2 regions of the Oceanobacillus timonensis genome follow, and region 2 is predicted to be linked to the other one. Evidence: riboswitches for the same ligand, from Rfam matches in the RefSeq annotation. Region 2 holds a riboswitch; the other holds the start of a gene.
What was found. Region 2 has a riboswitch for S-adenosylmethionine ahead of B7E05_RS10520 (methionine biosynthesis PLP-dependent protein). Riboswitches for the same ligand answer to the same signal wherever they lie in the genome.
Positions count from the first base shown of each region.

Region 1: linked by a shared signal. The riboswitch ahead of B7E05_RS19090 (homocysteine S-methyltransferase family protein) and the one ahead of B7E05_RS10520 (methionine biosynthesis PLP-dependent protein) in region 2 are both predicted to bind S-adenosylmethionine.

Region 1 covers NZ_LT800497.1:3,863,735-3,868,925, forward strand. The annotation lists gene B7E05_RS19075 (histidine phosphatase family protein) at 1-13, opposite strand, end outside; gene B7E05_RS19080 (5-methyltetrahydropteroyltriglutamate--homocysteine S-methyltransferase) at 194-1,300, opposite strand; gene B7E05_RS19085 (cyclase family protein) at 1,337-2,086, opposite strand; gene B7E05_RS19090 (homocysteine S-methyltransferase family protein) at 2,113-3,165, opposite strand; SAM riboswitch class I at 3,281-3,381, opposite strand; gene B7E05_RS19095 (hypothetical protein) at 3,720-4,022, shown strand; gene B7E05_RS19100 (YitT family protein) at 4,252-5,115, opposite strand.
Region 2 covers NZ_LT800497.1:2,160,759-2,165,949, forward strand. The annotation lists gene spx (transcriptional regulator Spx) at 334-741, shown strand; gene B7E05_RS10520 (methionine biosynthesis PLP-dependent protein) at 844-1,950, opposite strand; SAM riboswitch class I at 2,078-2,182, opposite strand; gene B7E05_RS10525 (hypothetical protein) at 2,451-3,392, shown strand; gene B7E05_RS10530 (NAD(P)/FAD-dependent oxidoreductase) at 3,694-4,902, shown strand.

The DNA of each region.
Region 1 (5,191 bases), 1.7 Mb from region 2:
AAATCTCTGTCAAAGCCATTTCCCCACTTTCGAACTATTTTTCTCATTAATCCTATTCTAGCACTATTTCTGCCTGTTTATCTATTAACTTGTGTTTTTTCGCAATAAAAACAGGCTGAGGGTTCCAATCTCCCTTAGCCTGTTTTAACTGTTTCTTTTGTTTCCATACAATGTGATTACGCGTTGTTTCTTTTTACTCTCCCCAGACTTCTCTGGCTGTATCTACAATATATTTTAACTTGTTCCATTGATCTTCCTCCGTCAACAAATTGCCATGATGCGTGGATGCAAAGCCGCATTGCGGACTGATACATAATTGATTTTTCGGAACATACTGCGATGCCTCTTTTATCCTTGCTTTAATATTTTCTTTATCTTCTAATTCACCATATTTCGAAGTAAAGACACCCAACACGACGCGTGGTCCGCCGTCCGGAATGTATTGAAGCGGCTCAAACCCGCCGGAACGATCATCATCATATTCCAGGAAGAACCCGTCTACTTTTTCTTTTGCAAATAAAGTTGGAGCTATTTTTGCATAACTGCCTTCAAAAGCCCATTTCGAACGATAATTTCCACGGCAAAGATGGGTAGTAATGGTTAAATCTTCCGGTTTGTCTTCTAATACGCTGTTTAATACATGCAGTGCTAAATCAATAAAATACTGACGGTCTTTTCCATCTTCGGTTGTCGGGAAATTCTCTACATTCAATCCTGCAATGTATACATCATCCAGCTGCAAGTAACGGCACCCTGCATCATAAAAAGCTTTAATCGCGTCTCGATATGTTTGGATGACATCTTCTGCAAATTCTTCCAGATTTGGATAAACTTCCGAATTAACAATTCCTTTCGCAAATAATTGATTCGGACTTGGAATCGTTTGTTTCGCAATCGCACGATCACCAACAATCTCTTTAAATTCCACAAACTCTTTTACATGCGGATGATCCGGATTAAAAGAAACCTTTCCTGTTACACGTACGTTATAGCGTTCTGTTTCTTCTCCAACAAAGACAAAACCTTGGTCCGGCACATACCCTTCCACACCATTTAAATGCTCCTGAAAATCGGTATGCCAGAAACGGCGTCTGAATTCTCCATCTGTCACCGCACTTAAACCAACTTCGATTTGCTTATCTACAGCACGCTTAATTTCTTCCGTTTCAATTTGATGAAGTTCTTCTTTAGAAATAGCCTCTTCTTGAAAATTCTTTCGAGCCTGGTGAATACGTTCCGGTCGTAATAAACTCCCAACATGATCGGCACGAAATGGTGCTTTTACTGCTGTTTTTGTCATTTTATTCCTTCTCCTCTTTTTAGTAATTATGAATACTTATGGCAAAATGGCAAATGAACGAACTGGAAAACCACTTGCTTTTTCAGGTTTCGGACTAATGTTAAAGATGACCGCACCCTTCGCTGGTAATTGATCCAAATTTGTTAAAAGTTCCACTTGAAATGTATCTTGTTCCAGCACATAATACTCGCCGATTAAAGACCCATTTTTTCTGGCATCGACAGCTGCATCGGTATCAAACGTTTCATGTCCTACTGCTTTAATCTGTCTTTCTTCAAACAAGAATTGCAGCGCATCCAATCCCCATCCGGGTAAATGACTGTCTCCATTTGCATCCTTATTCTCAAATGTTTCTCTATCCGGCCAGCGTTTGCTCCAATCCGTCCGCAATGCTACAAATGTGCCCGCTTCAATTTTTCCATGTATTTCTTCAAAAGCTAAAATATCTTCCACCGTTAAAATATAATCATGATTCTCCCCGACAGCTTCCGATTTATCAATCACAACAAGCGGGAGGACAACTTCTTTTAAGTCTAATTCTTCTAAATAGCGCTGATCACGAACGAAATGGATGGGCGCATCAATATGCGTGCCATATTGTCCGGAAACGCTGAATTGCTGTGCAAAAAAACCGTCATCATGCGTGTATAATGTTTCAAACTCGGCATCCTTAAATGCTGCAAAATGCGGAGAGCTCGGCCCAAATGTATGCGTTAAGTCTACCCACGTTTTTGTTTTCAATATATCAAGCGCTTGTAAGACCTCATTTTCTTTTGTAACTGTCATGATAAATTGCCCCCTCCTCTATTACCTTAAGCTTTTGTCTTATAATCTGTAATATGATCCTGCAATGTATCGTCTTCACCAAATAAGAAATGTTTATGCATATCCGGAGAATAAATGGAATTAATTGTCTCCATTCCAACAGCCTCTGCTACCGCACGAAGCATTGCCGGTGAAGCTCCACAGCACAATCCAATGTAATTGATACCGATGCTATGTGCTTTTTTCGCCCATTCCGCCAGTTCATAACGGTTATGATAAAGCGGATCCAGCGAAGTCGGGAAAGTGGTTTCTGTCGGCAAATGACAGCTGCACCCTCCATCTGGCAAGTTAAAGAATGTCGGATTCTCTTCCGTTGTCCGGTACGGAATCGGCAATGCTCCTACATATCCATTTACATTGTCACGAATCTTCTCTAAATACGGCTGCATCGTATCCGGCCCGCGGAAACAGTTCATCCCGACAACTAAAGCGCCGTTATCTTCTAAAATCTTACATGACTCTTCCACTGTGTAACCATCACGCAAGATATTTTCACCCATTAATCCCAAGGTAATTACTGCCGGCAGATCATATTTTTTAATTTCTTCTAACGCAATGAATGCTTCTTCATGATAGTAGAACGTTTCCCCGTTAATATAGTCAACATCCTCATCTTTACACCATGAAGCCATCTCGTTAAACATGGCTCTAACTTTATTCTTGGACTCCTGATCTTCCGGATTGAAAATATTGGTATTCGAAATGTTTCCGGCAACCAAAGCTTCTTCCGTCGGATGTTCTTGCGCTACTTCCTTTGCTAATTTAATAGCATTTCGATTTAAAGGCTCTAATAAATCTTCTTTGCCGATGATGCGCATTTTTTCACGATGTGCGTTGTATGTAAAAGCAAGCACCACATCCGATCCTGCTTTCATATAATCACGGTACACTGCTTTCAATGTTTCCGGATTATCCAATGCTACTTCCGGTACAAAAGATCCTGCCTGTAAGTATCCTCTGCGCTCTAGTTCAAATAAATATCCTTCCCCTGCAATAACTGTTCCCTGTTTTAAACGTTCTTCCAAACTTCTTTTCGCCATTTCTCCATTCCTCCCATAAACTTTTACTTGTGATGTGCTGCCGATAAGATGATACAAACACGAAAAAACCTCTTCTTTTCAGAAAGAAGAGGTTTGAGTACGATATCAATGTCTCTCCTTATCTGCTAGCTTCTGCTACTGGAATTGGCACAGTTCTTTTCTAAGTCTGTTGCCGAGGCTTCCAAGGGCCAGTCCCTCCACCTCTCTGGATAAGAAAATGTATTGCTATTTATTTGTTGTAGATAACTATATATGTATTTGAATTCTTTGTCAATATGAATTTTTAAAAAATATTTCAAGCATACAACGTTTATAACAGCCAGCCATATGTTTAACGAACCCCTATAATGGGGTACATTGATATTGTAGCTAAAAAGTCATAAAATGTTCAAAAAGTATAGACAGCATTGAAAAATAAGCATATAATACACTTTAAGCTCTTATCAATAAACGTTAATATATTGAAATCGTTCTTCAATATTGGTATAATTAAATTTTTCTCTAACATAAAGATAGCTATCCTATATGAAAGCGAAAATGGAAGGAGGGCGTAGATGTTGAATAGACATTTGATGATTGCTATGATGATTATCATTTTACCAATCACACAACTATCTTCAGGTATACATCACAGCTACCTTCTCACCGAACAAGAGATGCTGGTTGATACCCAAATGTCTCAAGACTTAGGCTTGGGCGGAAATGATCAGTCAGATAAATCATTTATAACATACCCGGCTTTAGTCATTGCTTTATTCTTACTGGGAACATTTAGTTTATTTACGATGATTGTAAGTATCAACCGCACAAAACGGCTGATGACGCCCGTTTTCTATCAATCCAATTTCGTAGTTTAATCCTCTTTTGAAATAAATCAAACTTTCAAAAGAGGAGGTTGACAAAATGATGATTTTCAGATTTATTGTGATTGGATTCTTTGCACTGACCGCATTATCCGCATTCACTTATCAAGGCATCGAGGTTTCTCATGCAATCGCGGAATTGTTCAGAGCAAGAACTTAATGCATGATATACAGCAAGGCAGCCAATGCTCATCCATTGGCTGCCTTTTTTACTTGCATTCTTTTAATCGAAATTTCCGCATCGTACTTCCGTTACCTCATGAACCGTGATAAATGCCTCCGGATCAACATCTTGAATAATTTCCTTCATTTGACTTTCTTCCAAACGGGTTATAATACTTTTCACTTGTCGGAATTCTTTTTTCGAGTATCCGCCTTCTACATGCTGCACCGTACAACTACGTCCTAAACGGTCTCTGATTTCTTTGATCATTTCATCCGCATAGCCGGTGATAATATATACTGCTTTTGTACTGCTCAAACCTTCTTCAATCAAGTGAATGACTTTCGAAGCAATAAAATAAGCAATTCCTGACATTAAAGCCCCTCGTAAACCAAATACTGTCGATACCACAATAAACACAAATAAATTAAGGAATAAAATCAAATCACTCGTTCCAAAGGGGAGCTTACGTGATAACAGCACTGCTAACATATCGATACCGTCCAATGCCCCGCCATTACGGAGTGCAAGCCCCATACCGAAACCAATAATAATCCCGCCAACCACTGTCACCAGCAAGGTATCTCCTTCAATTCCTACTATCGTCGGGATATGATGCATCATACTTGTACTGATAGCCAGGGAGGCAATTCCGAGGATGGATAACAACGCAAAACCTTTGCCAATTTGTTTATATCCTAAGTAAATAAATGGAATATTTAAGATAGCAATTAAAACTCCCAGCGGCAATCCTGTCCATTGCGAGCCAACGATACTCAGGCCGGTAACCCCACCGTCAGAAACACTATTGGGAATCAATACCGCTTCCAGCCCATAAGCGGTAATAAACCCGCCAATAACAATAATGAGGCCTCTTAAAAAAAACATTGTCTTTCTCGATATTTTCGATTGCGCTTTACTCATCACATTTTCCTTCTTTCTATTGCATTGTTGCTATTGTGTAAAATAAAATAATCGTCCGTCTGCTTTACCGTTACTT
Region 2 (5,191 bases):
TTACCCTGTACTTATCGAATCAATTAATGAAGAAGTAATAACATCAATGATGAACGGAGAACGGATATGCTTTTTGCGGAACAGATGCTGGTTTGTGCAGATTTTTCCGGACGGCTTGTATGTTGTAATTGATATATAGACCGTTATATTTCAATGAATTAAGCTTCATTTTATGTTTTTTTCATGGCTGTACCATAGTTTTACCACATTTACGTGCTAAAGTGATAGGTAAGATAGAAAAATGGAATGAAAAAGCAAAACAAGTCGTTTTCATTTCATGGATTATCACTTTGACTCTTGTAATGAATATGTCAAACAATAAGGAGAATGAATATGACAGTGCATATTTACGGAGTATCTTGCTCATCTACAAGAAAAGCCAGACAATGGTTTCGCAAAAATGGAATTGCTTATAAGGAAAGGAATATTCTACATCAACCATTGACAATTGACGAATTAAAAAATATTTTACAAATGACGGTAGAAGGAACCGATGAAATTCTTTCCACCCGTTCTAAAATTTACAAAGAATTAAACTTGAATGTAGAGGAATTGTCTTTACAAACCTTATTAAAATTAATTCATAAATATCCAAGATTGCTGAAAAGCCCAATTTTGGTTGATGAAAAAAGATTTCAGGTCGGTTATCACGAAGAAGATATTCGTCAATTTTTACCTCGGAAAACAAGACAGCTGCAATGGTCGCAGTGGAAAGTAGATTTAGGGTTAATAAAAGGGTGACCAACCTTAAATGAACCTTAAATCCGGGAATATAAAATGACAATATAACATAAAAAAGAGACAGCTAATCTGTCTCTTTTTTATTTTTGGTGTTATGATATATTATACGTTACTAATAACTTGTAACGCCTGCTCAATGTCTGCTTTTAAATCATCTACATCTTCCACACCTACAGAGAAACGGAGCAAATCGTCGCCGATTCCTCGCTGGATTCTTTCCTCTTCCGGCATATCCGCATGTGTCTGCGTGGTAGGATACGTAATAAAACTTTCCACACCGCCTAAGCTTTCAGCAAATACAATGATATCCAGATTAGCTAAAAAAGACTTTACCAGATTGGCGTCTTCTAAGCAAAAGGAAAGCATACCGCCCCTATTAGGGTAAAAAACTTGGCTGACTGCCGGGTGTTCTTCTAAATATGCTGCCAGCTGCTTCGCATTTTCTTCATGACGCTGCATACGGAGTGCAAGTGTTTTTAAGCCGCGGACAAGGAGCCAGCTGTCTGAAGGAGATAACGTAGCACCGGAAGCGTTATGCATTTCAAATATTTTCTCGGATAATTCCGGCGTTTTTGTCACTACAAGACCCGCCAGTACATCGTTATGACCTCCGATATATTTAGTTGCGCTGTGTACGACAATATCTGCTCCAAGTGTAAGAGGTTGTTGTAAGTACGGTGTTAAGAACGTATTATCCACAATAAGCAGCAAGTTATATTTTTTTGCCAGCTCTGCATATTTTTCAATATCTACCTCTTGAAGTAACGGGTTTGTAGGTGTTTCCAAGAAGATAGCTTTTGTATTTTCGTTAATACATCGTTCCGTTTCCAATACATCCTGACATTCATCATACGTTACAGAAACATGATATGCTCTTTCATAATGGTCAAAAATACGATACGTTCCTCCATAGATATCTTTTGTCGCAATAAGATGGTCACCTACTTGGAATAAAGAAGAAAGGATTAATTGAATGGCGGCCATCCCGGAACTGCAGGCGAAAGCGGCGTCTCCTTCTTCTAATTTCGCAAATCCATCTTCCAGTACGGATCTGGTCGGGTTTTTCGTGCGGGTATAATCAAAACCGGTGGAGTGACCAATCTCTTGATGCTGATAAGCTGTTGACAAATGGATTGGCAGGTTTATCGCCCCTGTTCGTTTGTCCGTTTTGTTTCCTAATTGTACCAATGCAGTTTCTAATTTCTTCATTATTTTTCCTCCTCCATAAGAAAAGCTTGCATGAGAATTTGCTATTCCCTATGTATTTTCTGTTAAATCAATAAAAAACCCTTCTTATCCAGAGATAAGAAGGGTGTAATATCAAAATCATCCACATCTCTTATCTTTAAAGGGAAGCCCCCTTCTGGAATTAGCACCTTGCTATCATAAGCCGGTTGCTGAGACATCTGCGGGCCAGTCCCTCCGTCTCTCTGGATAAGAATTAACATATTTATAATTACGTTTACTTTACAAGAGAGAAGCAAAAAAATCAAGCTTTAAATTATTTTTTAATCAAACCGGAAAGCAGGCTACCATCATGTTGAGCAATGATTTGTATATAAAAAATCCGAAAAGTATTTGAAATGGGCTTTGATGAAGATTACAATGGATGTGACGAATTTATAGTTATACGTATATGTAATGGTTGAAATAGTAAAGTAAAACGCACGTGACAGAATAATAATCTTTTAAAAAAAGGAAGAAGATATATGCGCAGAAAAAAATTGTTACTGGTTAACATTTCTTTGTTAACAGGATGTATTGTCATTATTGGTATGGGTATTTATAAAGACAATCATTCTGTGGAATATTCCATGGAAGTAAATACAGAAGATACAGATGGCGGAGACGGGCAGAATGGAGAAAGTGTCGAGCTTTTCACTACTTCTTGGAATGACCGGTTATTAGGAGATAATGAACAAATTTATCAAACGGTTCAATTAGACAATCGTAATAGCTCGCAGCAAGAAGGCAATGAAGCAGAAGAAGCACAGACTGAGAACAATTCCCCGCAAGAGAGAGTAATCGAAACGGAAACAGAAACACATACGAATCAGAAACCAGAAACGCAGGAAAGAAATAATTCGGCTTCGGAGGAAACATCCGCTTACCAAATAACGAATAAAGACACCGATGAATCCGATGAAAATAAGCAACGTCAGACTTCTTATAGGGAAAGTTACGCTGCTAGTGAAGATGATGAACATACAGAGAGAAGAGAAAGTGAAACGAAACAGAATGATTCTAGACAAGAAACGGACTCTGCAAACAAGCAAACAGATCAAAAGAAATCTGAACGAAATGATTCCTCTGCAGGTGCCGATAATTCGGACAACGGAAATCAACAGAAAAATTCAACTGATAAATCGGAGCAATCCAAAGGTAATGATTCGAATGGTGAGGAAGAAACAGAAGACGAAAAAAATGGTAAAGGTAAAAACGAAGAAGATGAAAGCCATTCGGAGGATGATATAGAGGAATCAGACCCAAAAGAAAATGAAGAACCGGAAAACGATAGTGAAAATGGAGATAACGAAGAGGAAGAAGAAGAATCAGAGAGCGAACCAAACGAAGAAGAATCGGAAGACGAAAATGAAGAACATCATTCTGGGGAGAATAAACCAAGTACAGCTTCCGTTTATACTGAGTAAATATGAAAAATAAAAAGACGAAAAAACGGTAAATTTGCATTCAATCGCATTATTTGCCGTTTTTATTATGATAAAATGGAGATGGATAAACCAAAAGATGTATTGTGCGAACGTTTGAAAAACATGGAACAGGGAAAAGTATGTCTATCGGGATTAAAAGTTTTCTAAAGAAATGTTAATGAAAATTAGCTTAACACTGCAAAATTTGATATTATAATAGATGCAGCAACTATTAATCGTGATAGTTCGAAATTACATTACATTTTATTTATGGAAGTATAGAAAGGATGGAAGATGAATTATGAGTAAACCAAAAGTAGTTGTGCTTGGTGCCGGCTATGCTGGATTAGTGGCAACAAGACGTTTAACACAACAGCTCTCTGCTGAAGAAGCGGAAATTGTTTTAATCAACAAACATAATTATCATTATGAAAGTACATGGTTACATGAAGTAGCAGCGGGAACAATTACTCCGAACCAGGCGCGTTTTATGCTGACAGACGTTGTTAACCCGAAGCGGGTACGCTTAATCTATGACAACGTTACAGAGGTAAAGCGGGAAGATAAGCGTGTGGTATTGGAAAATAGTGAAGTTTCTTATGACTACCTAGTATTTGCGCTTGGATTTGTATCCAACTCATTTGGCATTCCTGGTATGGAAGAAAATGCGTATGCTATCACAGATATTGATTCAAGCCGATTAATCGCTGAACATATCGAATACCAATTCGCACAATATTCTTCAAGTGAAGAAAAACACGATGAGCAGCTTACTGTTGTTGTCGGCGGTGGCGGTTTCACAGGTATTGAATTTGTCGGTGAGCTTGCGGACAAGATTCCTGAGCTATGTAAAAAATATGATATTGATCGAAGCAAAGCAAAAATTATTAACGTAGAAGCGATGCCATCTATTTTACCTATGTTTGACGAAGATTTAGTTGCTTACGGGAAACAATCTTTAGAAAACCGTGGTGTTGAATTCCGTATCGGCACTGCAATTAAAGAATGTACAGAAGAAGGCTTCGTTGTCGGCGATGATCATGAGCTGATTAAAGCTGGAACCATTGTATGGACTGGCGGCGTAATGGGCACTCCTGTCTTAGCTGAATCCGGATTTGAATTATTCAAAGGAAAAGTAAATGTTGGATTAGATTTACGTCCGGAAGGGGAAGAAAGTGTTTTCGTTCTCGGAGATTGCTCTTGGACAATGGATCCGGAAACGGGCAAACCATTCCCTCCAACCGGCCAATTAGCTGTACAAGAAGGGGCAAAAGCTGCGGATAATATTGTTGCATTAATCCGTGATGAAGTAGTTACTGACTTTGTTTATTCTAATAAAGGGACAGTGGCTTCTCTTGGTATATCAGATGGTATCGGTAACGTACTTGATGGTAAAAAACTAAGCGGTAAAGCAGCGGCAGCAATGAAAAAAGTGGTTGATGACCGTTCCTTATTCTTAGTAGGCGGTGCCAAAACAGTACTTAAAAAAGGTAAATTCCGTCCATTCTAAATCCGAATGACATCATCATGGAAATAGTATTTGATAAACTACTCCACAGGAGGTAAGAGATATGAAAAATATATTTTGTTACGTTTTGCTTGCTCTGACAGCCCTAGTCGGTTACCGTGTAGCAAGTGAATATTTAGAAGATAACAGGGACTTTAGATAAGTTTTAAAAAATGCCGGGGAAGCAGCTTCCCCGGCATTTTTTCGTACTGTCAAAAGGGAATAATTGACTTTCTCTGCTGTATAGAAATAAAGCATTCCCAGCATACTAATGCTAAAGGGGTGTGGCATC